4 regions of the Mesorhizobium sp. M0276 genome follow, and region 2 is predicted to be linked to each of the others. Evidence: predicted binding sites of a transcription regulator. Region 2 holds the regulator's gene; each other region holds the start of a gene.
What was found. The regulator LexA, encoded in region 2, represses DNA repair genes until DNA is damaged. The targets are predictions, from matches to a motif close to TGTTCNNNNTGTGTTCNG.

Region 1: the regulator LexA is predicted to act here: its motif matches at 4,855-4,872, upstream of NKJ01_RS32450 (LexA family protein).
Region 3: the regulator LexA is predicted to act here: its motif matches at 4,245-4,262, upstream of NKJ01_RS26030 (single-stranded DNA-binding protein).
Region 4: the regulator LexA is predicted to act here: its motif matches at 5,875-5,892, upstream of dinB (DNA polymerase IV).

What each region holds. Positions count from the first base shown of each region.
Region 1 covers NZ_JAMYSC010000075.1:10,923-18,671, forward strand. The annotation lists gene NKJ01_RS32430 (DNA-methyltransferase) at 1-126, shown strand, start outside; gene NKJ01_RS32435 (hypothetical protein) at 123-1,343, opposite strand; gene NKJ01_RS32440 (AAA family ATPase) at 1,344-3,014, opposite strand; gene NKJ01_RS32445 (Y-family DNA polymerase) at 3,141-4,436, opposite strand; gene NKJ01_RS32450 (LexA family protein) at 4,409-4,651, opposite strand; gene NKJ01_RS32455 (hypothetical protein) at 5,235-5,420, shown strand; gene NKJ01_RS32460 (DUF7192 family protein) at 5,442-6,356, opposite strand; gene NKJ01_RS32465 (AAA family ATPase) at 6,308-7,654, opposite strand; gene NKJ01_RS32470 (hypothetical protein) at 7,697-7,749, opposite strand, start outside.
Region 2 covers NZ_JAMYSC010000035.1:45,705-53,453, reverse strand. The annotation lists gene NKJ01_RS24720 (hormone-sensitive lipase) at 1-5, opposite strand, end outside; gene NKJ01_RS24715 (AMP-binding protein) at 324-1,949, shown strand; gene kynA (tryptophan 2,3-dioxygenase) at 1,946-2,782, shown strand; gene kynU (kynureninase) at 2,863-4,110, shown strand; gene lexA (transcriptional repressor LexA) at 4,553-5,305, shown strand; gene NKJ01_RS24695 (ComEC/Rec2 family competence protein) at 5,299-7,749, opposite strand, start outside.
Region 3 covers NZ_JAMYSC010000039.1:46,285-54,033, reverse strand. The annotation lists gene uvrA (excinuclease ABC subunit UvrA) at 1-1,070, opposite strand, end outside; gene NKJ01_RS36510 (hypothetical protein) at 1,784-1,951, opposite strand; gene NKJ01_RS26050 (ATP-dependent Clp protease proteolytic subunit) at 2,270-2,875, opposite strand; gene NKJ01_RS26045 (SRPBCC family protein) at 2,899-3,405, opposite strand; gene NKJ01_RS26040 (ArsR/SmtB family transcription factor) at 3,402-3,716, opposite strand; gene NKJ01_RS26035 (cupin domain-containing protein) at 3,762-4,151, opposite strand; gene NKJ01_RS26030 (single-stranded DNA-binding protein) at 4,362-4,877, shown strand; gene NKJ01_RS26025 (DUF2306 domain-containing protein) at 4,915-5,328, shown strand; gene NKJ01_RS26020 (OsmC family protein) at 5,378-5,809, shown strand; gene NKJ01_RS26015 (MarC family protein) at 5,827-6,456, opposite strand; gene NKJ01_RS26010 (hypothetical protein) at 6,604-7,134, opposite strand; gene NKJ01_RS26005 (helix-turn-helix transcriptional regulator) at 7,219-7,749, shown strand, end outside.
Region 4 covers NZ_JAMYSC010000016.1:14,414-22,162, forward strand. The annotation lists gene NKJ01_RS14630 (sugar ABC transporter permease) at 1-947, shown strand, start outside; gene NKJ01_RS14635 (SDR family oxidoreductase) at 970-1,698, shown strand; gene NKJ01_RS14640 (FGGY-family carbohydrate kinase) at 1,826-3,427, shown strand; gene NKJ01_RS14645 (cupin domain-containing protein) at 3,547-4,578, shown strand; gene dinB (DNA polymerase IV) at 4,597-5,844, opposite strand; gene NKJ01_RS14655 (winged helix-turn-helix transcriptional regulator) at 5,979-6,395, opposite strand; gene NKJ01_RS14660 (dihydrofolate reductase family protein) at 6,539-7,138, shown strand; gene NKJ01_RS14665 (alpha/beta hydrolase) at 7,240-7,749, shown strand, end outside.

The DNA of each region.
Region 1 (7,749 bases), on a different contig from region 2:
AAGCGTGAGTTCATCGGGTTCGACGTGTCGCCGGAATATGTTGAACTTGCCAATAAAAAAATCACGGCCGCCGATCCCCTGGCAAAGCCGAAGGCCACAACGAAGCGTCGACCGAGAACCAGCTAATATAGCAGCGGCATCTGCTCGAATTCGGACGCCGTCGTGATCCGGATGGGCTGATGGGTAGCGGCGCCGGGCTTTCGCGACAAGCCGCTCCAGACCACGAGAAGGGCCTGAGGCGCATTCGGCCCGACGGTGTCTTTGAAATCCGCCAGATAACCCAGTGTTTTGTAGACGCTATCCAAGATGTAGCCCGAGTCCTGCGTCCGTTTAACCTCGATGATAAGGCGCTGCTCGCCTTCCAACGGCGACGAAACCTTACAAGTTATATCCGGGCGACGGAGAGAAGCATCGAGGTCGTAGTCTTCGAAAATGGCTTTGTAACTGCTGGATTTGCTCATCTCCAGCGGGACGGTTTGGAAATATAGCTCGGCCACACGCCCCTCTTTTTCCAGCGTGAACCGAGGCTTTTTTGGAGCGGACTCGCCACCTATAAGGAAGGCGCTCTTGAGCGTCCAACCTTCCCTGAGATGTGATCCGACTAAGTTTAGGAGCACCCATATTTCGAAAAGGTCGTCGAGGTTGTCGGGCGCCATTTGCCGGTCTTGGAGCAGTGCGCGTAACAGGTTCTCGTTGGCAAGTTCGACCAAGTTGACATAGAGATCGAACAGTCGGATGGCGCCGACAACATCGGAACGTCGGCTGGCACGAAGCGGCGCGACGTCTCGACCGGTAAGCCGCGCGGGCTGGCTAACGCCTCGGCCACGAAGTGACGCGAGCCGCAATCGTGCACTTCTGAGGGATGCGTCGACGAGTCTTCTTTCGATCTCAGGCACCTTGCGTTTCAAAAGCCACTCGGCGTTTTTGACAACACGATCAAGCATATACGTGAAGAGGCGGGCGGGCGCACTGTCTGAGGTGCGCTCGATCGGTCGAGTCACGAAACGGGTCGGGTCGCTCCCTGATTGGGTGCGCCTGGCGAACGTCCTTGACCAGTCAATTCGCCCGCGCGGCGTCCCCCGCCTATCCTCAAGGACATGCTCTGTCGTCGACGGGGTGGCACGAAGAAACTCGGCGGCGTGGACGTCCAGGAACACGGCAACTTCATGGCTCAGTGCGAAATGCAGGCGACGAAGCAGTTCAAACTCCCCGCGCGGCAGGCAGGCGAAGGCTGATAGAATATCCGATGGTTTGTAGGAAGCTGAGAACCGTTTGAGCACGATCCAGCCGAGGCGGGAGACCCCTTGTAGAACGCGCTCATATTCGTCTGTCGACCAGTCCAACTAGAAAACTTCTCTGAACGTTCGCTGGAGCCGCTGCTTCTCCGTGTCGGTCTGGAGCAACTCCAGGAGCTGACCCTGTATCGATCCGAGGGCCTCTTGATCGAGGCCGTCCAACTGAGGGAGAACATAGGCCGTAACGGCGTCTATGAATGCCGCCTCCACTGACGCTTCGACACCGGCCATTCCGAACGAATGCTTCGTCCGCATGCTCATATAATCGACCAGGTCGCCCCATATCGCTGGACCTAGCGGCCGAGCTTCCTCGAGGATAGAGATCAGGCTGCTGACTAGTGCCTGCTCGTCAGCGTCGAGGCCCTTATTCTCGATCCACTCAATCAATTCGGCCTTCTCGGGGATGCCAACGTGTACGACGGCGAATCGCCGCACAAAGGCGGTGGAAAGCTGAAAGAGAAGGTTTCGGTCGAAGGAATTCATGGTGGCGATGATCCGCCAGTCTGCTCCGACCGTGTATTGGCCCGTCGATTCCACATAGGACGACACGGTGGAGTTGCGGTCAAATCCAAGGGAGACATTGTTGGCGCCCTGTTTGAACGGCATGACCACATCATGCCCTGAAAGCACCGTGAAAAGCTGACCGAAGGCCTTGTCAACGTCGGCACGGTTCAGTTCGTCGATCACCAGCCATTTGTTCTCGCGCAAGGCCTGTAGGAACAGCCCTTCCTGAAACACCAGCGCGGAGTCTTTGGGCGACGGCATGTACCCACCCAGAGTATCAAACGTCGTCCAGTCGGCCGTCGCCGTTGTGAAGACCCGGCCCGCCGAAGCCGGAAACGAGAATGCCACTGCGAACTTCTCGCTTACCATCGCGAGACGCTTTGCCAAAGTGGACTTCCCGGTCCCAGGCGGACCAGTCAGGATTAGATGCTTTCCGGCGCGCAGCAGGGTTACGAGTTGCCTGAGCAGAGACTCTGGCAGGAGCAAATCCTCTCGGATAAACTCAATCAGATCGTCTGGAAGATCCTCGATCACGCTTTCGGGTTCCGACGTAGCGGTGACCTCATTCCTCCCGGTGGTTGGTGCAATCTCTAGGAGAAACTCCGCAAATTGCTGTTTGTTTAGAGGCTCATTCGCGAAAAAGTCCGTCGGGACGTTGTCGCTTTTGACGAAGAAGGCGTCTTCCTCGTCTTGGGTAATATTGTAATCGCTTTTGAAGGTGGCCACGACGTCATCAACGGAAGCGGCGTCCTCAAATTCCCTGTAACGCAGTGCCCACGCAGCAATTGCCTCTATCGGAACCTGAAGTGGTTTGGTCTTGGATCGACGCAACCCGGCTTGTGCCTGCTCGATATAGTCGTCCAAGAGGGTAAGATGCATTCCATTGTCTGTCTCGATACGCATTAGGCGTGGAAACATCTTGTTCCGCCCAAGCGTCGAATAAATCCCTGACCGGGGATACCCTTCTCGCTTCCAACCCCTGTCGAAGGGGTTCAGGTAAGGGTGCGCCTGATCGATCGGCCTACCGTCGGCGCCGACGATACCCATTAAGTCGCGCGCGGCCGGCTCAGTAGATTTTGTATTAATTGTGATTGTATGACCGAGGTTGAGGCCCTCATGCTTAAGAATCAAGAAGTCCACTATGAGGTTGTCAGCGCTGTCCTCAAGCTGCTCGGCGGCCCATTTTAAGGTGCTCAAAGATAGGAATTTCGGCATCACGACTCATCTGGTATGACCGAATCAAGTTTCATCAATATGCGTAAGCAAATGCAACCGGACTCTTGAAAAGAGTCGCCTCGCTGCAGCCCTCCCAGCGAAACATCCACTCAGTATGCTCTTGAGCTATGCAGCCGCAACTTCTGGCAATTCCTCCCAACGCGTAGTGAAACACGGAGATTTCCGGTCGAACTTCGTCGACCAGGACGGTTTGAGGCCGGCAGCAGCTGGAACAAGGGTATGGCGGCCGAACCTTAAATTGATCGCATCCAAAGCCTGGTTGAGGCGGGCACGCTGCGCCCGGTCGATCGTCGCCAGCATCGACGTCTGCACCATCGTGATCGGCACGAGCTCGGTCAACATGATGCCGGCCTTCGCGTAGCGGTAACCCTGCCCCCAGGCAGCCGCTGCCGCTTTGGTCGCGGCTGCGACGAGCTCCTGGGTGTCGTCGGTCGGCTCGAGAAACTCGACCGGCTTGCCGGTATGGCTCCATTTGTCGCCATTAAATGCATTGGTGTGCATGAACACAAATCCCTGGACGGCACAGAGCCCGTGCCGGCGAAGTTTCTCGGCCGCGCGGGTCGCATAGGCCGCTACCGCTTGCTGCATCTCCTCCAGCGACGTCACCGGCCGGCCGAAACTCCGCGTCACGGCAATACCCTTTCGTCCTGCAGGCAGGGTTTCCAGCGCCAGGCAGGCAATGCCGTTCAATTCGTGAATCATGCGCTCGCCGACTACGGTGAGCAACTGACGGCCGCGCTTCGGGTCCAAGGCGCGCAGCTGCCCGACGGTTTCCACGCCGATCGCCTTCAGCTTGGCGGCCGAAGCAGCGCCCACGCCCCACAATTCGCCCACCAGCGTCGCCGGCAGAAACTTTTCCCGTGTCGCCAGGTCGCTGAAATCACAGACGCCATTGAGCTCGGCATGGTTCTTTGCGGTGCGGTTGGCCAACTTGGCCAGCGTCTTGGTCGGTCCGATGCCGACACACGTGGGGATGCCGGTCCAGGCCCGGACAGTTTGCCTCAACTGCTGCCCGTAGGCGACGTAGTTGCCGCTGCCTAGACCGGTGATGTCGAGGAAGCTCTCGTCGATAGAGTAAACCTCCACCACCGGCGAAAACTGGTGGTAGATCTCGTTCATCCGCCTGCTCATGTCGCCATAGAGAGTGTAGTTGCTGCTGAACACCGCCACATGGTTCTTCCGGCACAGGTCGCGGATCTTGAAGAATGGCGCGCCCATAGCAATGCCCAGGGCCTTCGCCTCGGGTGTCCTAGCCACCGCACAGCCGTCATTGTTGGACAGCACAATCACCGGCCGACCATTCAGCGCCGGCGCGAAGGCGCGCTCACAACTGCAATAGAAGCTGTTGCCGTCAATCAGCGCGAAAACCCGCTCTACGCGCGGGGTTTGTGCAGCGTCCACGTTACCACCCCCCAGATTTCGACCTGGGAGACGTCATCCATCGGAAACGCTGGCATGTCCTTGTTGGCAAAGGTCAGGCTTGGCGGATTGCTGCGCCGGAAGAGTTTCAGGCTGGTTTCGCCGTTGATCACGGCCACAACGACAACGCCGTCTTTGGGTTTGACACTGCGGTCCACCACGACGACGTCGCCGTCGAAGATGCCCACGTCGCGCATCGAACTGCCCCCGCCACACGCCACAGGAACGTCGCCGGCTTGTTTTTGACCAGGATACGGGTGAGATCCAGCTCGCCGTCGAGAAAATCATCGGCCGGACTCGGAAACCCCGCGCAGATCCGCGTGCCCATTACGGGCAGCACAATCGGCCACTCGGAAGGCTGGCCTAGGTAGGCGACGAGGGAATGATCGCTATGCATGGCAGGAACATAACAGGAACATATTCCTCCGCCAACGGAATTGATTGTTGTTCGGAATTCAGGGTGCCCCGCACCCCTGCCTGACCGGCGAGGTCCGGGGATAGCACGGGCAAGAGGGGTTGGGTGCGGCCGCAGGCGAAGCCGAGGCTCGGCCCTCTTGAGCGTGCGAGGGGCAGCGCCCCTTACGTTGCCTGGTGATGACGCCTATCAGCACCGCTGCCCTGTCAGGTGACTGCTCAGTACACTCTCGCGCCGAACCATAAGCCCCTGCGAAAGGCTTACCGGTACCCGTTTTTACGGTCTTTGCTCACCGCACCTGCGATGAGACCGATGTTTGTATTCAAAAAATGAATACCCACGAGAAATTCCGGGCTCACGAGTCCATGTTCCTGATCCACAACGCAGCCGACCGTCATGGTGGAATCGTCGAAGCTGACGAACTGCCGCGCTTTCACAATATCGAAGGTGCATTGGCACGCCATGCATATGCCGCTTGGCGCTTGATGATGCTGCAGACTGGCTCTGCCCTGAAATACGAGGTAATCGGCCCCAAGGGTCGCCTGCCTTGAGTAGCGACATACGCGGTCACCTTAGGTGGCCGCGTATGTGTTTTCAAAGTGTGTAGCGGCTGTTTTGCGGAGCCATTCGAGGCCCTCCGCTACCGAAGCGGCTCCTTCTCCCACCATCAGGATGAGCGTGTCCGGACTGCACAGGGGCGCCAGTATGCTGGGATTTTGCTCTGGCTGCCCATAAAGCTGGAACGCATATTCGATAGCGGGAAACTGCTCTTTTACCGCAAACTGAATACGGCGCTGGGCCGCCAGGTGCATGATCCAGAAGGCGAGCCGGTCAATCTCAAGCGGCTGATCGGCCTTTTTCAGGCAGAAGCTGACGGTGAACCGGGGATGTGCCGTGAAAATCGCAATCTCCTGTAAAGTGGCCGTGTCAGGCTTCGAGCAGGAGATCCAGGTCACTTCGACGCGCTGGCCGGCATATTCAAGCTCGTCGATCCAACTGACCAACGCGGCGCCCCAATGCGACACCGCTTCAAATTTCACGTGGCTGAAAGTGATCGGGCTCACGGCTATACGCACGATCGGGCGCACCGCGCGTTGATCCGGCCGAGTGTCGACCATGCAGTCCATTTCGCCGCCAAGGAAGCGCGGAACGTCTGGATAGGCGCCGGCATAGTCAAATGACCAGCGCGGCGCCAAATCGGTCTTCGTCAACGTGGCGTGGATGTTCAGGTCGCGAACCAGCTGATGCCGGCCGGCCGGCCACCCGTAGCGTGCCAGCGCCACGGCCTCGTCCCATGTTCTGGTCCCCAGCTCAAGGTCGACTGACCGGCTGGCGCGCTGCTTCCATTGGCTGGTTTCCCGCGCCGCGAGGGCTATCACGTCCTCAGCGTCGGTAAAACGGTGATGGATGGTCGGCCGATACTTCCAGTCGCCAGGGATCAGGTTTCGCGGATCTTGGAAACCGTATTCCGATCCAGACCGCGCCATACCACCATCTCCTCGACATCGTCTTCAGTCATGCTTTTGTGTCTCAGCAGCTTTGCTCCCATGATCGAAGCACGCATCGAAATGACGTGCCGTATGGAGAGTTCTTCAGTGCGCGCCCGCCACCGCTGGACCTTGTCGACCCAGTCGTTGTTGCCGGCCAAGCGCCGCTCCATGTCCTCGTCGTAGTCGACGTAAATCACCACAAACCGGTCCAGGGTCGCCGCATCCAGCTGGTTACGGCCGACATAGCTATGGTTGGCGCCGCGTCCGTAAGTATTGGCGGCTGCGATGCAAATGAAGTCCGGGGAAGCGGGGACCGGCTCGCCCGACGATGGAAAATCGCAGTACCCGTTAGCGATCGCGGTGTTTAGGGCGACCAGCGCTTGCGGTGAGGAAGCGTCGAGTTCGTCGAACAGGTAAACACCGCCCTTGGTATAGGCGTTATAGAAGGGTGTCGGTGTGTAGTTGCCGGCAGCGTCGCGAAAGCCGAGAAGCTTGTATTCGCTCTGGATGGGTCCGTTGTAGTAGAACGGAACCCCAAGCGTCCGTGCCACATCCATCGCAATCTGGGTCTTGCCCGATCCGGCTGGGCCAACCAGGAGCGCATTCGCACCCTTGGTCTGGCAGACGGTTCTCACCTGCCTGAATATCTTGTGAGCCTTGATGATAGGCGTGACCGTGCCGTCCTTGCGCTCGTACTTCACGACATGAGGGAATTTCTCGGCGATCTCCTTATCGACCAGCTGCGAGATTTTGTCGTTGATCTCCTCCTGGATGTCGTCGGATTCGATCCGGTTTCGCAGGGCCTGGTCCATGAGTTCGCCGGCGTTCTCGGCGATAAGGTCCTCGGTGTTGCGAGCGATAATGGCCTGGGTTTCGGCTCGCGATAAGATCTGGGCGACCTCCGCAACAACACCCTGATTCAACGCCATCTGCACCGAATGGCTCGCCAGGTGAGTGGAGATCTGGGTTCCAGACATCTGCTCTAAAGCAGCTTTGAAGCGCATTGCGGTGGTGGCTACGATTTCCCGGGCGATTTCCGTCCGGTTAAAGAAATCAGGAAGTAGCCGCTGTATGGCCTCCAGCCCTTTTGTATTGAGCTCGGCCTCGATCGTTGACATGATTTTGTGGATGACCGCCATGGACGAAAAAATTTCGTCGATTTTTTTGGCAACCATAGGATTGATGTCGGTCGTACCGAGATTTCCAGCTATACCGTCCGCGATGGCTGTCTGAAACTCTCGTGTGGCTATAAACTCCTTGAATTCCGCCCGAATCTTTTCTGTATTGCCGAACATACCGCCCCCAAATCACTACGCCCGAGAGCTATGTGGCACAAACTACCCTTCCCAGACAAATGCCTGTTCGCGGTTGAAAATCACGCGCACATCGG
Region 2 (7,749 bases):
AACATCTGCGCCTCCCCCAAAACGGCATCGCTTGTGAGCTAGCAATGGCCACCGGCACGCCATGCGTCAATGCTTCAAGGCCAAAACATTTTAGGCTTGAAACAAATTTCGACTGGTGCGATCCTGACAAGACGATCAGCCGACGAAATGGGAGGTCTGCTGTGCTGCCCTGACCCCGTAGATGCTCGTCCTTTCCCGGTGGCATAGTCGAGCTGGCACGATTGGCGGTACGAAAACCTCCCGCGAAAGACAGGAACTTCAAATCCACCACACAGGTCAGGCACATCGCGCACTGGCCAGGCAGCAGACGGGATAGCGGCGACATGCTTGGGCCTTCAGCGCATATCGACACGTTCACGCGCGATCACCTGCCGCCTCCGGAGCAGTGGCCGGATTTCCTGCTCGACGGCTTTGATTATCCCGAACGTCTCAATGCCGGCGTCGAACTGACGGACAGGCTGGTCGAGAGGGGCCTCGGTGACCACACCGCGCTGATCGGCAATGGCCGCCGCCGCACCTACAAGGAACTGTCCGACTGGACGAACAGGCTAGCCCACGCGCTGGTCGAGAACTACGGCGTCAAGCCGGGCAACCGGGTGCTGGTCCGCTCCGCCAACAACCCCGCCATGGTCGCCTGCTGGCTGGCCGCCACCAAGGTCGGCGCCGTGGTCGTCAACACCATGCCGATGCTGCGCGCCGGTGAGCTTGCCAAGATCGTCGACAAGGCGGAAATCACCATCGCGTTGTGTGACACCAGGCTGATGGACGAGATGACAGCCTGCGCCAAGGACAGCGCGTTCCTCAAACAGGTCATCGGCTTCGACGGCACCGCCAACCATGATGCTGAACTCGACCGTGCCGCTCTCGATAAGCCGGTGACGTTCACCGCCGTCGACACCGGCCGCGACGATGTCGCGCTGCTCGGCTTCACCTCGGGCACGACTGGCGTGCCGAAGGCGACGATGCATTTCCACCGCGACCTCCTGATCATCGCCGATGCGTACGCACGCGAAATCCTTCGGGTGACACCGGACGATATCTTTGTCGGCTCGCCGCCGCTGGCCTTCACCTTCGGCCTTGGCGGGCTCGCCATCTTCCCGCTCCGCTTCGGTGCGGCAGCGACACTGTTGGAACAGGCGACGCCGCCCAACATGATACACATCATCGAGACCTATAAGGCGACCGTCTCCTTCACCGCGCCGACCGCCTACCGCGCCATGCTGAAGGCCATGGATGAAGGGGCCGATCTGTCATCGCTGCGTGTCGCCGTTTCGGCTGGCGAAACCTTGCCCGCTCCGGTTTTCGAAGAGTGGACGCAAAAGACCGGCAAGCCTATCCTCGACGGCATCGGCGCCACCGAGATGCTGCACATCTTCATCTCCAACCGCTTTGACGACATGAAGCCGGCGTCGACCGGCAAGCCGGTGGGCGGCTACGAGGCGCGCATCGTCGACGAGGAGATGCGCGAGCTGCCGCGCGGCGCGACCGGCAGGCTGGCGGTGCGCGGACCGACCGGCTGCCGCTACATGGCCGATAACAGGCAGAAGGACTACGTCCGCGACGGCTGGAACCTCACCGGCGACACCTTCACGCAGGACGAAGACGGCTTCTTCCATTTCGCCGCGCGCTCCGACGACATGATCGTCAGCGCCGGCTACAACATTGCCGGACCCGAGGTCGAGGCGGCACTCCTGTCGCACCCGGATGTTGCCGAATGCGCGGTGATCGGCACGGAAGATGCCGAACGCGGCCAGATCGTCGAAGCGCACGTCGTGCTGGTGCAGGGCGTAGCGCCGGACGCATTGACGACCAAGCGCCTGCAGGACCACGTCAAGGCAACGATCGCGCCCTATAAATATCCGCGATCGGTGAAATTTATCGCCGCGCTGCCCAAGACCCAGACCGGCAAGATCCAGCGTTTTCGGCTGCGCACGGAGAAGATCAATTGAGCGAACCCTACGATCCGGCGTCCGAAGGCGCACAGATGTCGTTCAAGGAGAGCATGTCCTACAGCGACTATCTGCACCTGGAGAAAGTGCTGGAGGCCCAGACGCCGCTGTCTTCGGCGCATGACGAGATGCTGTTCATCATCCAGCACCAGACCTCCGAACTGTGGATGAAGCTCGCCCTGCACGAGATTGGCGCTGCGATCCGCTCGATCCGCGCCGATCGCCTCGAGCCAAGCTTCAAGATGCTGTCGCGCGTCGCCCGCATTTTCGAACAGCTCAACAACGCCTGGGATGTGCTGCGCACGATGACGCCCAGCGAATATACCGAGTTCCGCGATGCACTCGGCCAGTCCTCGGGTTTCCAGTCCTGGCAGTATCGCGCCATAGAGTTCATGGCCGGCAACCGCAACCTCGCCATGCTGGGCCCTCACAAGCACCGGCCGGACCTCAGCGGCAAGCTGGAGGCGATCCTGGCGGAGCCGTCGCTCTACGACGAAGCGCTGCTGCTTCTGGCGCGCAACGGATTCGACATCGGCACCGATGCCAGGCGCACGGATTGGCGTGAGACGCGAACCGAGAATGAAGAGGTTCTGGTCGCCTGGCAGACCATCTACCGCGACCCGCAGCGCTACTGGATGTTCTACGAACTGGCCGAGAAGCTGGTCGACTTCGAGGACTATTTCCGCCGCTGGCGCTTCAACCACGTCACCACGGTCGAGCGCATCATCGGCCTGAAACGCGGCACCGGCGGCACGTCGGGTGCTTCGTATCTCAAGAAGATGCTCGAGGTCGTGCTGTTTCCGGAGCTGTGGGCAGTCCGTACCCGGCTTTGACACAATCGAAATGAGAACAGGCACATCGAGGGCGCGCTTGCAGCGGAAAACCTTCGCGAACAACCGAGGACTGACTGACCATGAGTGGAATTCCTGATCTCGCTGCAATCGAAGCGATGGATGCCACGGATCCGCTCCGCGCCATGCGCGATCGTTTCATTCTGCCGGAGGGGGTGATCTATCTCGACGGCAATTCGCTTGGGGCAGCGTCGCATGCCGTTTTCGGCGAGCTGCAGCAGGCGGCCACCGAGGAATGGGCCAAGGATCTCATTCGGGCCTGGAATACAGCCGGATGGTTCGAGATGCCGATCGAACTCGGCGACCAGCTCGGACGCTTGATCGGGGCCGCAGCCGGACAGACTGTTGTCTGCGACACGACGTCGATCAACATCTACAAGGTGCTACATGCCGCGATGGAGATGCGGCCCGGCCGATCGGCCATCGTCGCCGAGGCTGACAGTTTTCCCACCGACCTCTACATCGCCGAAGGCGTTGCCTCGACCCGGGATGGGGTCCTTCTGCGCCTCGCGGGCGTCGACGCGCCAACCATCGAAGAGCTGATCGACGAAAGCGTCGCGGTGGTGCTGGTCAACCACGTCAATTACAAATCGGGTGAACTGCGCGACATGGCGGCGCTGACGCGCATAGCTCATGCGGCCGGAGTGCTGATCGTCTGGGATCTATGCCACACCGCTGGCGCTCTGCCAGTCGAGCTCGATCATGCAAAAGCCGATTTCGCTGTCGGCTGCACCTACAAGTACCTCAACGGCGGTCCAGGCGCGCCGGCCTTCATCTATGCCGCGCAACGCCACCACGGCGCGATCAGCCAGCCGCTCAGCGGCTGGTGGGGGCATGCACGGCCCTTTGCCTTCGAACGAGGCTATGTTGCCGGCACCGGTATCCGCCGCTTTCTGTGCGGCACGCAGCCGGTCCTGTCGATGCGGGCGCTCAAAGGTGCGCTCGCAATCTGGAACGACGTCGACGTGGCGGCATTGCGAAAGAAAAGCGTCGCGCTGACCGAACTGTTCATCCAGCTCGTCGAAGCGAAGTGCGGCGCCTATGGCCTCACGCTGGAGAGCACCCGCGACGCGACCAGGCGCGGCAGCCAGGTGTCGTTCGTTCACGATCATGGCTATCAAATCATGCGGGCGCTGATCGAGCGCGGAGTGATCGGTGACTTCCGCGCGCCGTCAACCATCCGTTTCGGATTTACGCCGCTCTATGTCGGCTACAAGGACGTGTGGCTGGCGGTCGAGGTGCTGGAAGACATTCTGCGAACGGATGCATGGAAGGACCAGCGTTTCGCCGTCAAGGAGGCCGTGACCTGACGCAGTCGTCCCAACTGTTGTCGCATCGTTGCCTCTTGGTCGGATGATGGAGGGACGAATTTCCAGTGCACAAATCCGGTTGCCGCTGCTGGCCAACACTGGCATCAACAAATTAACCAAGGTTGGCATTTTGGCTTCGTTTCGTTCACGGCAGACGAACGCATGGAAGGCTGGAAATGCCCCGTCGCGGATCCATGGGCAGCTCATGCCAAAGCTTGGGCCAACGATGGGCGGCAGCCCATTAACCATAACAATTTCAATGCCGGAAAGCGCCTTGTGACGGCATGCCGTGATCACCCAAGCGCGCTGGCGCGCGCCAAATAATTTCAGCGGCCTTAACAGATTCATTAAACTTTAAACGGTTGCAGAACACAACTGGAACATATAGTGTTTGTTCTGGGTTTGTTTTCTGATTCTGGTTTTAGGTACCCTGGGGGCCGCCATGCTGACACGCAAGCAACACGAACTGCTGATGTTCATTCATGAACGCCTGAAGGAAAGCGGCATTCCGCCATCCTTCGACGAGATGAAGGAGGCGCTCGACCTTGCCTCCAAATCCGGGATTCATCGTTTGATCACGGCACTGGAAGAGCGCGGCTTCATTCGCCGGCTGCCCAACCGGGCGCGCGCGTTGGAAGTGCTGCGGCTGCCGGATTCGATCGCGCCCGGCCTCAACGCGGCGAAAAAGTTCTCGCCTAGCGTCATCCAGGGCAGTCTTGGTCAGGCCAGTCTCGGCCAGGGCGGCCTTGGCCGGCAGATCAAGCCGGCGTCTTCACGGATGCCTTCAGCCGGCAATGACGACGACGTGGTCTCCGCCGTGTCGATCCCTGTGATGGGGCGCATCGCCGCCGGTGTGCCGATCGATGCCATCCAGCACCAGACCCATTCGATCTCGGTGCCGCCGGACATGATCATGGGAGGCGAGCACTATGCGCTGGAGGTCAAGGGCGACTCGATGATCGAGGCCGGCATCTTCGACGGCGACACCGTCATCATCCGCAACGCCGATACGGCGAGCCCTGGCGAGATCATCGTGGCGCTGGTGGATGAAGAGGAAGCGACGCTGAAGCGGTTCCGCCGCAAGGGTGCCTCGATTGCTCTCGAAGCCGCCAATCCGGCCTATGAGACACGGATTTTCGGACCAGACCGGGTCAAGGTGCAGGGCAAGCTTGTCGGCCTGATCCGCCGTTACTGAGGCAGCTGCGGTTTAACGACGGGCTTGTCCGGTCTCTTGAAGGGCGGCAGGCCCCTCGCCTCACGCGAAAACTTGCGTTGCACGTGCCAAGGCCGGTAGGGCCTACCCACCGCAAAGCTGACCGTTGCCGGCGTGGTCGCCGACTGGCGATCGAAGAAGACGGCAGCACTGCCATTGCGAGCCAGTTGCCGTTTGGTGATGACGAGAACCAGCGGGTTGTGACAAGCGTCATAGGCCGTCGCGTCGTTGATGACGATCAGGTCGGCGAAGCCGCAGGCTTTCCAGGTGTCCTTTCGGTCCTCGACATAGGCAATGATAGCTCCGGACGGATGCCTGGCGAGACAAACGCCTGATGTGCAATAGAATGGCGCTCCCGGCGGCATTTCAGCCGCATCCTCGACGTCGAATTGCCCGTCGCCTTCGTCGAACACCTCCGGCGCGATAATGCTTTCGGATGTCAGCGCACGCTTCCAGTTGTCGACGGTGAATTCGTTCGGCCTGGCCCGGCTGACCGCGAGTTCGCCGCCGCCAATCGGCAGCGCCACCAGCCTCGCATCCTCCGAGACCAGCACGTCAGGTACGCGCGTATCCGAGACGGTCAACAGGCCGGCAAGCGCGAAGGGAAGCGCTGCGAGCCGCAACCATGTGGTCGCCATCGTCGCGATGACCAAGGCAATCGTCACCAGCACGACGGATTGCTGCGAAATCAAACCGATTGCGTCGACTGGCGAACGCTCGGAAATCCATCCGGACATCGCGATCATCACCGTCAGGCCTTTGCCCATCAGATAGAGGGCCGGCCAGTCCAACCCGAATGGCATCAGCAGCGCGCTGGCGACAGCCAGGAACATCACGACTGTTACGATAGGCATGATGGCCAGGTTGGCGAACAGGCTGAGCGGCGACACACGCTGAAAATGCCAGATGGCAAACAGCGCCGTGGCGCTGCCGGCGATGATGGAGGTCATGGCAAGGCCGCCTGCCGCCAGCAGGAATTTTCGCGTCAGGAAGCCGGGCAAGGATCGCTTTGGCGGCGGTGGCCTCGCCTTCCCCGCACGATGATCCGCCCAGCCGGCATAGGCACCGACCAGCGCGGCCGTCGCGGCAAACGACATTTGAAAACTCGGGCCGACCACTTCATGCGGCGACACCATGATGACCGCGATCGCCGAGATCGCCAGATTGCGCATCGTCAGTGCTGCCCGATCAAAAAGAACGGCAATCAGCATCACCGCCAGCATGATGAAACTGCGCTCGGCGGCAACGACGACGCCTGAGATGATAAGATAGGCGGCGATCGAGAACAGTGCGGCAGCCGCAGCATACTTCTTGACCGGGCGACGCGCGGAAAAATCCGGAAACAGGGCGAAGGCGCCACGCAGCAAACCCATGATGGTGCCAGCGACCAGCGCCATGTGCAGTCCGGAAATGGAGATGATGTGATAGATGCCGGTACGCCGCATCGCCTCGTTCACGTCATCGGGAATGCCGGCGCGAACGCCGACGATCAGCGCCGCGGCGATCTCGCCTTCGGCGCCACCGACGCTGCCCCTGATGTGATCGGCAATGGCCTCACGGGCTTTTTCGATCCCCGAGGAAAGCCGGGCCGCCAACGGCATGTTATCGTCATCGGTGACGACAAGTTTTGGATTGCCGAGAAAGAAACCGCTGCCGCCGATGCCGGCGAAATAGCTGTCGAAGGAGAAGTCGTAGCTGTCCGGCCGCACCGGCCCGGTCGGTGGCAACAGCTTGGCATACCCAGTGATCAGGGAACCGGCGGTCATGTCCGCCGGGATATTGCGTGCCGAAAGCCGCACCCGCTCCGGCGCATAGCGCAGTTTCGGCCTTGCAGTCGATGCCACGTCGATTGTCAGCCGGATGCGACCGCTCTCCATCCGTTCGAGCGAGACGACCCGGCCGGTCACTTGCGTCGAGATTTCCGAGCCCAGCATCTGCGTTCCGGCTCGCCATGTCTCGACCTTCGCGGCGAGCAGGCCGAGTGTACACAAAAGCGCCGCCATGAAGGACAGATGGGTTTTCGGCCAGGAACGCGAGACCAGCGCACAGAGCCCCGCCAAGATGACAACTGCGACAGGCTTTGCGAAGTCCGGCTCCGCCACAAGCGAAAAATAGCCGATCGCCCCGCTTGCCAGGCAGACCGGCACCAGCAGGAAGGCCACGCCTCGGTCGAGTTCCAGGCCCGCCGCCATGGCCAGGCTATTGCGCAGGCGCGGCGGTGATATCAGGCCAATCTGCCGGCGCAAGCGCACGATCCTGCTGGCTTCGGCAGTTGGAACAGGGGCGGAGACACCGGCTTGCAAAGGCGCCTTGTCGGGTGCCGGCACAAGGGGCGATGGCGGCGGCAATGAAGCTGGCAGTGGCGCTGCAAACAGGGACCGCTCGCTGACGCCAATGACAGCGTCCTCGTCCTGATCCGAGCCCCA
Region 3 (7,749 bases), on a different contig from region 2:
AACTTGTCGCCGAGCTTGAAGCCATAGGCCTTGCCGAGCGCTTCCAGCGTCTGCGCGTAATAGGGCGAGGTCGACTTCGCCCACGGGCTGACGGCGCCGTCGCGCAGCGAGATGTTTTCATCCGGCACGATCAAATTGCCGTCGATGGCGCGCTGGCTACCAAGACCGTCGCAGGTCGGGCAGGCGCCGAACGGATTGTTGAACGAGAACAGGCGCGGTTCGATTTCCGGAATGGTGAAGCCAGACACGGGACAAGCAAATTTTTCCGAGAACAGGATGCGCTCATGCGTCTCGTTCTTCGACTTGTTGACCGAATCCTCGCCGGTCTGGCTGGCGTCGAGCGGCTTGTCGGCGAATTCGGCGACAGCCAACCCATCGGCCAGCTTTAAAGCGGTTTCGATGGAGTCGGCGAGCCGTGTCGCCAGATCGCCGCGCACGACGATGCGGTCGACGACGACGTCGAGGTCATGCTTGTATTTCTTGTCCAGCGCCGGCACGTCGGCGATTTCATAGAAGACGCCGTCGACCTTCACGCGTTGAAAGCCCTTTTTCTGCAACTCCAGCAGTTCCTTGCGGTACTCGCCCTTGCGGCCGCGCACCATCGGCGCAAGGATGAACAGACGGGTGCCTTCCTCGACCGCCAGCACGCGGTCGACCATCTGCGAAACCGTCTGGCTCTCGATCGGCAGGCCGGTGGCCGGCGAATAGGGGATGCCGACGCGCGCAAACAACAGGCGCATGTAGTCGTAGATCTCGGTGACGGTACCGACCGTCGAACGCGGGTTCTTCGAGGTGGTCTTCTGCTCGATCGAGATGGCAGGCGACAGGCCGTCGATCTGGTCGACGTCCGGCTTCTGCATCATTTCGAGGAATTGCCGGGCATAGGCCGACAGGCTCTCGACATAGCGGCGCTGCCCTTCGGCATAGATGGTGTCGAAAGCAAGCGAGGATTTGCCGGAACCCGACAGGCCGGTCATGACAATCAGGCTGTCACGCGGCAGGTCGAGATCGACATTCTTCAGATTGTGTTCGCGCGCCCCGCGAATGGAAAGATATTTATGGTCGGCCATCGCCGGTCGCCGCCTCAGAATCTGGAATTTCCTGGAATGGCGAGTTTCCCAGCCATCCCCTATGTAGGTAGTTTTGCCGCCGCGTCGAGAGACGCCACAATTCCCAACAAAAGCGTTTAACCGTCTTTCGCGTAAACGGGCAAGCGGAAAGAACAAAGACCGAACACGCTCCTGACAAAGCTGTGCAAAAACTGACCTGTGCGTAATCTCCGGGCGATCACATTTTTCGGTATCTGTCTATTGCCGGTTGACGTCCCCGACACACGGGGGCAGACTCAGGCAGTCAACGAAGCCGGCCGTCTTTCGATGGTCTCGCCGCCCGGAGGCGGCCTGCGAGACGCCGCAGGCATTAGCGATTTGTGCTTCGAGACGACAACGTTGGAATGGACATAGGAGCGGAGCTATGACGCCACCGGATCGTCCCCCAGGGTTCCAGTTGTTACTGGAGCCGCGGCAGGCATAAGTGCCAGGGTCTAGCGTTTTCGCCACCCGACAAACCGTGACCTGCCATACTCCGTAAAAATCAGAGACTGCAGTCGGATCGTCGGCTGACGCCGCGTTGCATCCGAAATCAAATGCCGGCAGTACGCCCCCGGTAGAAGTTGGATTTGAGATCCAAAAAGGCCCCGTCCGTTTGCGCAAAGCACGGCGGGGCCATTTATGTGCGGATTGTCTTGTTGGCGATATGCCTGCGCGGCACGCCGGCACCACTATCAGTGGCGCGGCTGCCGGATTGAGCCGGCTCCGACATCGACGGTGATGCTGCCTGAAATCCTGACATCCGTGTCACCGATCTTGAACTGGCCGTTGCCGTTGCCGGGAAATGCGTCGTCGGGTTCGGGCTCGGGAGCCGGCTTGGCGATTCGATAATCGCCGGCCACGCCGGGCAGGGCCCTTTTTTGCGCTTGCGCCGAACTATCGTCTGCGAACGCCGACCCGATCGAGAGACACGCGAGCGCTACAATGGCGATCACACGGTGCAGCGTTCTGGGCGGATGAGTGTCGATCATCCCAGGATAATAGTGGCATGCCGCCGACGGGACCAGACCGACATCGTCAAATCTTCCAAAGCGTGTCGTGTTTCGAGAACGGATTCAGGCGACGCGTTTTAGCCCTTTGTCTTTATGCATGTCATTCTCCCAAAACCGGGCCACTTTGGGCGACCACTTGAGCGCCGGCGGGAATGCGATCCGGCCCACTTATGCCGCCTTTTTTCGTGTGTCGAAGACATGGTCGACGATGCCCCAGGCCTGGGCCTCGCGGGCGGTCATGAAGTGGTCGCGGTCCAGCGTGCGTTCGACCTCTTCATAGGTGCGGCCGCAATGCTGCGCATAGAGTTCGGCCATGTGCCGTTTCGTCTGGACGATGCGCTCGGCATGGCGCTGGATGTCGGAGGCCTGACCCTGGAAGCCGCCAAGCGGCTGATGCAGCAGGATCGTGGCGTTTGGCAGTGAGATACGACGCCCGGCCGTTCCTGCCATCAGCAGGAACGAGGCCATCGAGGCGGCAAAGCCCATGCACACGGTCGAGACCGGGCAACTGATGTATTGCATCGTGTCGTAGATGGCGAAGCCGCTGGTCACCACGCCGCCCGGCGAGTTGATATAGAGCGAGATCTCCTTGTCGGGATTGTCCGATTCCAGCGACAGCAACTGTGCGCAGACCAGCGCCGAGATGTCGTCGTTGATCTCGCCATTGATAAAGACAATGCGTTCGCGCAACAGCCGCGAAAAGATGTCGAAGGCGCGTTCGCCGCGGCTCGATTGCTCGATGACCATCGGCACCAGACTGGCAACACCGCTCATGATCTTCTCTCCATTGTCCCTGTTCAGGCTGCACGCAGCAAGCGGCGAGGCGTGTTTGCGGCGATTGGCTTGCGTGTACCGCTGGCATCGAGCGAAAGCCGGCAGCCTGTGCACGCCATGGCGACCGTGGGCATTGCCTTGCGGGCGAAGCCGTCATGAACAATGCGCAGATGGGTGCCGCCGGAAACTGTGGGGGCAAGTTTGAAGGTGACAATGCTGTCCAATGGGCTGTTGAGGCTATCCTGTAGCGTGGCGTCGCATGGCTGCTCCCGCCAGGAATAGCGCAGCAGCTTCTCCGGCTCGGCGTCGAGAATTTCGCATTCGATCGCTGCGTCCGGCCCGGCGAAGGCAAAACGATTGCCGGTCTGCGGTCTGATATCGTTCGGCATCAGCCAGGCGGCGAGCAACTCCGGCACGGTCAGAGCCCGCCATACCTTTTCCGGCGGCTCGGCAAGGTCATACTCGAATTCGATCGCATCGGGAGAGATCTCGCGATGGCTATCGGCCTTCATCGATCGAGCGTTTTTCATTGGTCCATGTCCTTCAAAACCGTCTTCAGTCTTTCGATGCGTTCCGGCCAGAAGGTCCGGTAGCGTTCGATCCAGGAGAGCAAGGGGGCGAGCCCTTGCGGGTCGGCGCGGTAATAGGCGTTGCGGCCCGCGCGGCGCTCGACCACCAGGCCGGCGCCGCGCAGCACCGCCAGGTGCTGCGATACCGCCGGTTGCGACACCGTCATGCCGGTGCGCAATTCCGATACCGTCATTTCGCCAGAGGCGAGCCGCTCAAAGACGGCTCGGCGTGTCGGGTCGGCCAGGGCCCGGAAAATCTCTGCTTCGATCATGGCCAAAGCATAAGTCTACACTTATTGATTTGGCAAGTGCTGTTTTCACGAGACTGCCGGAAGCCAGCGCCTCACTGCCCCAACAGGCCCATCAAACGTCGCCTCGAAGATCGGCGATGCGAGCACGGCGTGAATATGAAGCGTTCCGGTGCTGACGTTCTTGAACCCATGTTTCCTGTTTGCGGGAACAACCAAAGACTGGCCCGGTGTCAGGACGCGGTGCTCATCGTCGATCCACATCTCGGCCCTGCCGGCGATGACGGTCAGCACTTCCTCCACGGGATGCCAGTGCGTTGGGGCACCGACCGTGGGTTCGACCCATTGTTCGAATATGCAGAGTTGCGATGCACCGTTGCTGGCTGATACATGCATACGCGTTTCCACACCTGCTCGCCATTGCTCGCGCTGCTGGTCCTCATGGGCCACGAACTTCATTTGATCGTCCGGTCCATTCCCGATTTCATGGAAAATCTCGGACTGGGACACTACGTCTTGCTGACAAACATTGACAGAACGTCGTACATACAATAGAACGAAAAGAGAACAAAAAACGTTGTGGGAAAAGCCAGCCTTAGCAGGCGGCTGACGTCGGCAGCCTGTAAGGTGCTGCGACAAAAATTGGTTTCGGATAAGCGGAGAAATATCATGGCGGGTAGCGTCAACAAGGTCATTCTGGTCGGCAATCTCGGTGCGGACCCTGAAATCCGCCGGCTGAATTCGGGCGAACCGGTCGTCAACATCCGCATCGCGACGTCGGAAAGCTGGCGCGACAAGAATTCCGGCGAGCGCAAGGAAAAAACCGAGTGGCACAACGTCGTCATCTTCAATGAGGGCATCGCCAAGGTGGCGGAGCAGTATCTGAAGAAGGGCATGAAGGTTTACGTCGAGGGCCAGCTGCAGACGCGCAAATGGCAGGACCAGACCGGCGCCGACAAGTACACGACGGAAGTCGTGCTACAGAAGTTCCGTGGTGAGCTGCAGATGCTCGACGCACGCGGGCAGGGTGAGGGCGGACAGGTCGGCGGCTATGCCGGTGGTGGCAGCAGCCGTGGTTCCGATTTCGGCCAGTCCAGCCCGAGCGAAGGCTTCAATCGCGGTGGCGGCGGTGCCAAGAGCGGTGGCGGTTCGTCGCGCGAACTGGATGACGAAATTCCGTTCTGAAGACATACAATAGAGAGGCAACCGCCGGAGAGGAGCAATGTCGCTGGATCCGCTGCTTGCCGCGCCATCTCCTATACCCTGGCATGCCTTTGCGGCCTTCGCCGCATTGGCGATAGGGGCCACGCAGCTGGTGCTGCCGAAGGGAACCCCGCGCCACCGCATCGCGGGCTATGTCTGGGCCGCGCTGATGCTGGTCATCGCGGTCTCGAGTTTCTGGATTCATCAGATCCGCCTCATCGGCCCTTTCGGTCCTATCCATTTCCTGTCGATCCTGGTGCTGGTCACCGTGCCGCTGGCCGTGTGGCACGCCCATAATCAGCGCGTCGCCAAGCATCGCAAGGTCATGATTTCGCTTTACGTCTTCGCGTTGATTGGCGCCGGCATCTTCACCCTGTTGCCGGGCAGGGTCATGCACGACGTCGTCTTTGGCGTCGCGCGAGCCGGCCCGTGATCCGATTTAATTCTTGAGGCGGACGAACTCGAGTGGAAGGAAATGTCAGGTGAAAGCACGCGTAAAATGGGTCGAGGAGCGTACCTTCGTCGGCGAGTCCGGTAGCGGCCACAAGGTCGTACTCGGAACCGCGCCCGGGCCGGAAGGCAGGACGCCGGGCCCGAGCCCGATGGAACTGGTGCTGATCGGGACCGGCGGCTGTTCGGCCTATGATGTCGTCCATATTCTCGAGAAGGGCCGGGAAGCGGTCGAGGATTGCATCGTGGAACTTGACGCCGACCGAGCCGAAACCGAGCCCAGGGTTTTCACCCGCATCCATATGCATTTCGTGGTCAAGGGTCGGGCTCTTTCCAGCGACAAGGTCAAGCGGGCGATCGATCTTTCGATCGAGAAATACTGCTCGGCCTCCGCTATGCTGGCCAAGACCGCTACGATCACACACGACTTCGAAGTGATCGATACGGGGGTGAATAGGCAGTAGAGAAGCAGGGACGCCGCTCAGCCCGTCATCAGCGCCTTGATGCCGTCGGCGACGAACTGGACGGCAAGCGCCGCCAGGATGACGCCAAGCAGGCGGGTAAGGATCGAACGCCCGGTCTGGCCGAGGATGCGGTCGATGCGCTCCGACAGCACGAACACAAGGTAGGTGATGGCGAGGCAGACGAAGATGATGCCGACCAGGGCAGCCTGCGCGGCAAATCCCTGAAAGGAACCGGAGAGCAGCACGGTCGCTGAAATCGCGCCTGGGCCGGCGATCAACGGGATCGCCAGCGGGAAGGCGGCGATGTTGTGGATCATGTCCTTGGTGATGGCGACGTCGCCGATCTTCTCCTTGCGGTCCTGCCGTCGCTCGAACACCATTTCGAAAGCGATGAAGAACAGCAGAAAACCGCCGGCGACCCGGAAGGCCGGCAGCGTGATGCCGAACACCGACAGGATCGAGGCGCCGGCAACCGCAAACAGTGCCATCACCAGGAAGCCGATGATCGAGGCGCGGACGGAAACCTGCTGGCGCTCCTCGCGGTTCATGCCGCGTGTCACGGCGAGGAACAGCGGTGCCAGTCCAGGCGGATCGATGGTCACGAGAATGGTCACGAAGGCGTTGAACAGACTGTCGAAATTCGGCATTTCTGACCCCTCCCGCCGGGCCGTGCCCGCACCATGATAGTGGTAGAGCAAAGCCCGGTCGGTGGGAACCGTCAGCGAAAAAGTCGTTCGCGTATCAAGAACTTCGATGCCGGAGGGACACAGGGGGCGTGAACGATCGCGACGCTTTCATTCCATTCTGTGCGCCAGGAACTCGACTTCCAGCCGCCATGTCGCGCCATTGTCGTGCGAGCGCTCGCCAAGCCAGCGGAAGCTGTCTTCGGTGATCCGCGAAAAGCTCCAGCGCACGGAGGATCCGGTGCCATCATCGCCCACTTGCACGATCGTATCGCCCTCGGCGTGGCCGAGCTGGCGGCTATAATACTGGTTGCGCGGGTCGCTCCAGAAAATGTGCCAGGCGTCGGCAGTCGGGTCGTACAGGCGCAACGTCGTGCCATAGAACGTCCATTTGCCGAGCGACGGCGAGGGACCGGCGTCACGCGCGGGCAGGATCCAGACATCCTGAATCGCGCGGCCTTCCAGGACCCAGCCGAAGTGCACCTCGCCGCGCCCGGTCAGCACCGTGCCGTCATCAAGATGGCGCGAGGCATCGAACATCCAGGCGCCGACGAAGCGGCCGTAAAGGTTCAGTTTTTCGGCAAGCCCTTCTGCTGGTCCGGGACTGTGCAAGGCTTCGGCAAACGAGGATTGGTCGAACATAGCTCCGGTCTCTTCTTGTCAGGAGACCGGAGGAGTAGGCGGTGACGGGGTTCTAGGCTTGGGAAAAATTGCTATATTTCGGTCATGACAGCGACCACACGCTCACTCGCATCCGGACCTGGCTGGCAGGTATCGGATGTGATTTGCACGGCCAGCGCTGGTGATAGGCCGTTCGAGGAAGCACATCGGGATTTCTGTGTCGCCGCGGTCACCAGCGGCACGTTCCGCTATCGCGCCCAACAAGGCACGGCGATGCTGGCGCCCGGCGCGCTCCTGCTCGGCAATCCCGGCACGTGCTACGAATGCGGGCACGAGCACGGCAGCGGCGATCGTTGCCTCTCGTTCCATTTCGGACCGGTCTATATGGAACGGATCGTGGCCGGCGTGCCGGGCGCCAGGAAGCTGGCCTTCGAGGCGCCCCGCCTGCCACCTTTGCCGATCCTGGCGTCCTTGCTCGCCGAGGCGGAAACCGCTCGCGAGATGGCCGACACCGACGCCTTCGAGGAACTCGGGCTGCGCATTGCCGGTGCCGCTGTGGCAAAAGTCTGCGGGCCGACGCCTGTCAGGCGTACGCCAAGCCGCCGCGATCAGAAACGGGTTGCCGAGGCGGTGCGG
Region 4 (7,749 bases), on a different contig from region 2:
CGATCAGCGGCTTTGCCTCGGCGATGGTCGGCACGCTGTGGGTCAACCAGGGCTGGCCGGTGGCGCTCGCCATTCTCGCCGCTATCGCCGTCGGCGGCTTCATCGGCGCGCTCTATGCGCTGCTGTTCAACCGGCTCGGCATGCCGAGCTTCGTCTCGACATTGGCCGGCCTGCTAGCGGTGCTTGGACTGCAGCTCTACATCCTCGGCTCGACCGGTTCGATCAACCTGCCTTACGGCTCGAACCTGGTGAATTTCGGCCAGCTGCTGGTGATGCCTAAATTCTTGTCGTTCGGGCTGGCGGCCGTTCCCGGCATCGTCATGCTGATCACCGGCCTGCGCACCGTTGCGCGCCGCCGCGCCGCCAATCTGTCCGCGCGTTCGACGAGCGGTCTCATCACGCGCGCGGTCGTCATCACGGTCATTCTCGAACTCATCGTCTTCTATCTCAACCAGGCGCGCGGCATTCCGTGGATGTTCGGTCTGTTCGTCGGCCTTGTCATATCAATGCATTACGCGCTGACGCGGACGAAATGGGGCCGTTCGATGTCGGCGGTCGGCGGCAACCGCGAGGCGGCACGGCGCGCCGGCATCAATGTGCGGCTGATCTATTCGAGCGCCTTCGTGCTGTGCTCGATGCTTGCGGCTTTCGGCGGCGTGCTGTCGGCGGCCCGCCTTGCCTCGGCCAGCCAGCAGGCAGGCACCGGCGACGTCAACCTCAACGCCATTGCGGCGGCCGTCATCGGCGGCACCAGCCTGTTCGGCGGCCGCGGCAGCGCCTATTCGGCACTGCTCGGCATCATCGTCATCCAGTCGATCGCCAGCGGCCTGACGCTGCTCGATCTGTCCTCGTCGCTTCGGTACATGATCACCGGCGCCGTGCTTGCCATTGCAGTCATCGTCGACTCGCTGGCACGCCGCTCGCGTGTCTCGCATGGCCGGGCCTGAACCCATCAACAGGAAGCAAGACATGAGCGAAGAACTGTCCGGAAAAGTTGCCGCCGTCACCGGCGCGGCATCAGGCATCGGTCTCGAATGCGCCAGGCATATGCTGGCGGCCGGCGCCACCGTGGTGCTGGTCGACCGCGCCGAGGCGACGCTGAACAAACTGTGCGCCGAGCTTGGCCCCAAGGCGATCCCGCTGGTGATCGACCTGGTGCAGCCCGCAAGCGTCGTCACCATGATGCCGCGGATCCTGGAGAAGGCCGGCCAGCTCGACATCTTCCATGCCAATGCCGGCGCCTATGTCGGCGGCGAGGTGGCGACCGGCGATCCCGACGTCTGGGATCGCATGCTCAACCTCAACATCAATGCCTGCTTCCGTTCGATACAGGCGGTGCTGCCGCACATGATCGAACGAAAGACCGGCGACATCATCGTCACCAGTTCGATCGCCGGGCTGGTCCCTGTGGTCTGGGAGCCGATCTACACGGCTTCCAAACACGCCGTGCAGGCCTTCGTCCATACCGTGCGTCGGCAGGTCGCCAAGCACGGGCTGCGCGTCGGTGCGGTGGCGCCGGGCCCAGTGGTGACGGCACTGGTCGATGACTGGCCGAAAGCCAAGCTCGAGGAAGAGCTCGCCGCAGGCGGCCTGATGCAGCCGCGCGAAGTGGCCGAGGCCGTCATGTTCATGCTGACCCGGCCAAGAAACGTGACGATCAGGGATCTGGTGATTTTGCCGCAGAGCAATGATCTCTAAGTGAGTAGCGAATAGGGAGTAGCGAATAGGAAAGAATCCAACGACTTACCTATTCGCTATTCGCTATTCGCTATTCGCTATTCGCTATTCGCTGTTCGCTGTTCGCTAAACCAAAGGTTTCTCCCCCATGCCCCACTATCTCGGCATCGACGTCGGCACCGGCAGCGCGCGGGCCGGGGTGTTCGACCGATCCGGAAAGCTGCTTGCCTCGGCCAAGCAGGATATCGAGGTCTGGCGCGAGGCCGGCGATATTGTCGAGCAGTCGAGCGATGACATCTGGCGGGCGGTGTGCATCGTGGTCCGCGCGGCCGTCGCGCAATCGGGCGTAGCGCCCGAGGCGATTGCCGGCATCGGCTTCGATGCCACCTGTTCGCTGGTGGTGCTGGGCGAGGGCGGCGTGCCGTTGCCGGTTGGCCCGTCCGGCAATGCCGAACGCAACATCATCGTCTGGATGGATCATCGCGCGGTCGAGCAGACGCGCCGCATCAACCGCAGCGGCGAGGCGGTGCTGAACTATGTCGGCGGAGTCATCTCGCCGGAAATGGAAACGCCGAAACTCCTGTGGCTGGCCGAAAACCTGCCCGCCACTTTCAATGCCGCCTGGCAGTTCCTGGACCTGGCCGACTTTCTCACCTGGCGGGCGACCGGCAGCCTTGCGCGCTCGGTGTGCACGGTGACCTGCAAATGGACGTATCTGGCGCATGAGAGCCGCTGGGACGAGACCTATTTCCGCAAGATCGGCCTCGGAGCGCTTGCCGATGAGGGGTTCGCCCGCATCGGCACCGAGATCGTACCGGCAGGTGCCGCACTCGGTGGTGGACTGACCGCGCAGGCAGCAGCGGACCTTGGGCTCATCGGCGGTACGGCGGTGGCGGCAGGCCTGATCGACGCCCATGCCGGCGGCGTCGGCACGGTTGGCGCGCGCGGCGCGTTCGGCAGCGTTCTGTCGCGCATGGCCTATGTCTTCGGCACCTCTGCCTGCACCATGTCATCGACGGCGCAACCGGCCTTCGTCGACGGCGTCTGGGGACCGTATTTCTCGGCCATGGTGCCGGGCCTGTGGCTGAACGAGGGCGGCCAATCGGCGGCCGGTGCGGCCATCGACCATCTGGTGCGCATGCACCCGGCAAGCGGCGAAGCCACGGCGAGGGCGCAGGCCGACGGCCTCAGCCTCAGCGCCTGGCTATCGCTGCAGGCGCAAAGCCGTAAGGGAGCCACGGCGACGCCGGCCCTGGTCGGCGGCGTCCATGTCGTGCCGGAATTCCTCGGCAACCGCGCGCCCTTCGCCGATCCGGACGCGCGTGCGCTGCTTGCCGGGCTCGATCTCGACACCAGTCTCGACAGCCTGGTCGGGCTCTATGTCGCCGGCGTCTGCGGGTTGGGCTACGGTGCGCGCCAGATCGTGCGGGCCGAGCATGAGAAAGGCATCCCGGTGGACACCATCGTCGTCAGCGGCGGCGCTGGCCAAAGCCCGCTGGTGCGCCAGCTGCTGGCCGACACGACTGGCATGGTGGTGGTCGCGTCGACCTCGCCGGAGCCGGTGCTGCTCGGCTCGGCGATGCTGGGCGCTGTCGCCGCGGGAACCTACAAGGATGTCGCGGCGGCCATGGCCGGCATGTCGGAACTCGGCGAGGTCTATCATCCCGACGCTACGCTGGCCGGCTGGCATGCCAAGCGCTTCGCCGCTTTCGAGCTGCTGCAGCAAGCCGGCAAGGCGATCAGGGGTTAAACGGGCAACTTCTGTCCGGCTTTGTCAGGAGTGTGGCGAACACCGCTTGGCGATGATGCCGGAAGCTGGCAGCTTTGTTCTGTCGCGACGAGGGCAGGGCGGCAGGACCAGGAGGCTCGATGGCAGACGAAGCGAAACCGCCCGTGCCATTCGCATCGGATGCGGTGCCATGGACGGATTGGTCCGTCGTGCCACGCTTCAGCGTGCGCTACCGGCATTTGTCGCTGGCCGCGCTGGGCGAAAACCACCATGTCGGCGTGGCGATCGAGGAGTTGCCGGCGGGCAAGCAGAGCTCGCCGGCGCATTACCATATCCTCGAGGAAGAGCATGTCTTCATCCTCGAAGGGGCGCTGACCGCGCAGGTCGGAGACGCCGCCTATGCCATGAAGGCCGGCGACTATATCTGCTTTCCGGCGGGTGCGGCGGCGGGGCATTGCCTGATCAACACCAGCGACGCGCCGTGCCGCTACGTCATCGTCGGCGAGCGCAACCCGAACGAGGTCGTCGTCTACACCGCCTCCAACAAGGTTCTGGTGCGCGCGCTGGGCAGCCGCGCGATCTTCGATCTCGCGGCGACCCGAAGCTACTGGGATGGCGAGGACACCGGCCTTGCCGCCGGCGATCCGTTGCCGTCGGATGGCACGACCGGTGTCACTAGACCCCCGGCCGCGCCGATCCCGCCGATCGCCAGCGATTCCGTCGAATGGAAGGTCGAAGGCGAAGGCCCGCGGTTCGGCGGCCGGTCCAGGCATCTGACCTATGCCGCCTTGGGGCGGTCCGACTATCATGTCGGCATGCTGATCGAGGCGCCGGCGCCCGGCATGCGCCTGGCGCCCCGGCACTACCACATGCGGGAAGAGGAGCATGCGCTGATCCTGGAAGGGCAGGTGACGCTGCTGCTTGGCGAGGAGCGCCACGAGATGAAAGCCGGCGACTATGTCTGCTTTCCGGCCGGCCTGGCAGTCGGACATTCCTTCCTCAACAGCGGTAGCGGACCATGCCGCTATTTGATGATCGGCGAGAAAAATCCCAATGAGGTCTGCGTCTATCCCGATTCCAACAAGATGGCTGTCGACGCCCTGCGCCGGCGCGACGGCATTTTCGATATGGCAGCGGTGAGGCGTTACTGGGACGGCGAAGAGACGGAATGATGCCTCGCCGTTCCCTACTCACAAATCTTTCTCCGCCAGTTCCCTGAACTCATCGGGCACCGAACGCGCCGCTTCCAGCGCCACCGTGCCGTAGCCGACCGCCTGTTTGCCGAAGCGTTCGCGGATCTTGTCGATGGCGCGGTCGGCATCGAAGCGCGCCAGGCCTTTCCTCGAGCCCGGGCGGCGCTTGTCGTCGACGAGGCCGAGCGGCAGTTCGAGCTGCAGCTCGAAGCTTTCCTCGAGATGCGAGACCGAGATCGCCAGCAGAGAAATCAGCTTCTCGCGCGGGTGGTCGGCGAGCACGCCGCGCACCAGATCGCCGGCGACCTCGGCCAACATCGTTGTCGCCGAGATCGGCTGGTCCAGCGTGATCGAGCGCGTGACGGCATTGAGATCGGCAAAGCGAACGCGGACGGTCACCGTGCGGCCGGGTCTCGCCTTGGCGCGCAGCCGGCTGGCGACACGGTCGGCCAGATGCAGCAGCGTGGGCACGATGACCCGCTCCACGGCAGGTTTTTGGCCAAGCGCCGACTGCGCGCCGGCCGAATGCGCCCGGCGCTTCGTCTGCAGTTTGCGCGGGTCGCGGTTCCATGACAGGGCAGCGAGCTTTTCGCCGGCGGCGGGACCGAGCAGCCGCGTCAGCGCGCCGCTGTGGGTCCTGGCCAGCTCTCCGATTGTCTCGACGCCGATTTCGGCCAGCCGCGCCCTGGTCGCCGGCCCGACGCCCCACATCAGCCCGACCGGCAGATCGTGCAGGAAGGCGATCTCGGTGCCGGGCTCGACGATCACCAGCCCGTCGGGCTTGGCGACCTGCGAGGCGATCTTGGCCAGGTGCTTGGTGCGGGCGACGCCGATCGAGATCGGCAGGCCAAGTTCGGCGCGTACCCGGCGACGGATGATCGTTGCGATCTCTTGTGGGGAGCCGAACAGATGCGTGCAGCCGGCGACATCGGCAAAGGCCTCGTCGATGGAGATGCGCTCGACCAGCGGCGTGAAATCGTCGAGCACCTTGATCGCCGCGTCGCCCAGCCGCTGGTAGTGGCTGAAATTGCCGCCGACGAAGATCAGCTGCGGGCAGAGCTCGCGCGCCTTGCGCCCCGGCATGCCGCCGCGCACGCCGAAGGCGCGCGCCTCATAGGAGGCGGCGAGCACGACACCGCCACCGACCGCGATCGGCTTGCCGCGCAGCGACGGGTCGAGCAACTGCTCGACCGAGGCATAGAAGGCGTCGAGATCGGCATGCAGGATGGTGGCTGTGGTTTCCATCCGGCCGCACATCTACAGTTGCTGATAGACATGAACAAATAGAGAACAAAAGGGGGTGATTGTCAAGCAAGAGGTGATTTCTTGAAGCCCATCCGTAGCAGTGCTGCTTTTCTCAAGTCCGGAACTGCGACCGCCTAGACGATATGCTCCGCCAGCAGCGCCGCCTTCATGGCCTCCAGAGCGGGCTCGCCGCCCGCCGCCAGCTCGTCGGCGACCCGTGCGAGCTTGTCGTCGGCCTTGCGGTGCTTGCTTCCCCAGGCGCCAAGCGTGGCCAGCACGGGCAGCAGGTCGATGCCGGCCTCGGTCAGCCGATAGACTGTCTTCAGCCCATGCGTCGGGTCCTCGCTGCGGGTGAGGATGCCTTCGTCCTGAAGGGTCTGCAGCCGCTCGGCCAGCGTGCGCGACGAGATGCCCTCGTCGGACTGCAGGAATTCACGAAAATGCCTTTTCCCGGCGAAGACCAGGTCGCGGATGATGAGCAGAGTCCAGCGGTCGCCGAGCAATTCGAGCGACAAGTTGATCGGGCAGCCGGATCTTTTCCGCGTCGACATCTGTGGTTCCATTTTTAAAGCAATTTACTATTGATACCGTTTTCGTCCTGTGTCAATGGTTCCAAATGTAAACCATATAACGCTGGTCGCGACGGCTCACTGGGCGCACGCTTTAAGCCGGCACAAACCGAAGGAGAGTAACGATGAAAAAGCTGATCCTTCAAATGCAGATGTCGGTCGATGGCTTTGTCGGCGCCAATGAGGATCATGCCTGGCAGCTCTGGGAATGGGGTGACGAGAGCGCCTGGGACGACGAGCTGAAGCAGGACTTCAACGCCGTCTTCGCCGGCATCGACACCATCCTGCTCAGCCGCAAGATGGCGCAGGAGGGCTATCTTGCCCATTGGGGTAATGCGGCGAAGAAATTTCCGCGCGATCCCTTCTATGCGTTCGCGCAGCGCGTCGTCGACGCCCGCAAGATGGTGCTGAGCGACAAGCTCAAGCATTCGGCTTGGGAGCCGGCCTGGGAGCGCACGAGGGTGGCCAGCGGCGACCTGCCGCGCGAAATCGGTGCGCTGAAGGTGGGCGAGGGCGGTGACATGGCCGTCTTCGGCGGCGCCGGCTTTGCGTCGGCGCTGATCGCGGCCGGGCTGGTCGACGAGTTCCAGCTGTTCATCAATCCGGCGGTGTTGGGGGCAGGACGCCGGATTTTCGACCAGGGCGGTTTCCAAAACCTGCGGCTGCTCGGCTCGAAGGCCTATAGCTGCGGCATGGTGGTCAACCGTTACGGATCGGTGGGGTAGGGAGAGAGAAGATCCGGGACCTGACGTATCCTTTTTGTCCGCCCGTTCGTCTCTGTCCTTGAAGGTCGCGCAGCCCGCGATCCGTAACCCGGGAGACCAGCATGGCGAGCATACAGAGCGAGGCGAACAGGAACCACTACGCGACGATCGCCGCCAATGCGGGCAAGCTGACCAGCCCGCAAGCGATCATCGACCACAACGACACGCATTGGACAGCACTGACCGGCGAACCCGGCGGCGTCGACTATATCGAGGTCGATGCCGGCGGCGTGCCGGCGATGTGGACGGTGCCGAAGGGCGCCGACGAGGGGCGTGTGCTGCTCTATGCGCATGGCGGCGGCTTCATCGGCGGCTCGATCTATACGCACCGCAAGCTGGTCGGGCATCTGGCCAAGGCCGTCGGCTGCCGGGCGCTGCTCTACGACTATCCGCTGGCGCACCGGGCCAAGTATCCGGCCCAGCTCGATGCGGCGATGAAGGTCTGGAACTGGCTCGCCGATCGGGGCTTCGATGCCGGCCACATCGTGCTTGCCGGCGATTCCTGCGGCGCGATCCTGACCTATGGCGTCCTGCAGCGGCTGCGTGCGCAAGGGCGGCCGCTGCCCGTCGCC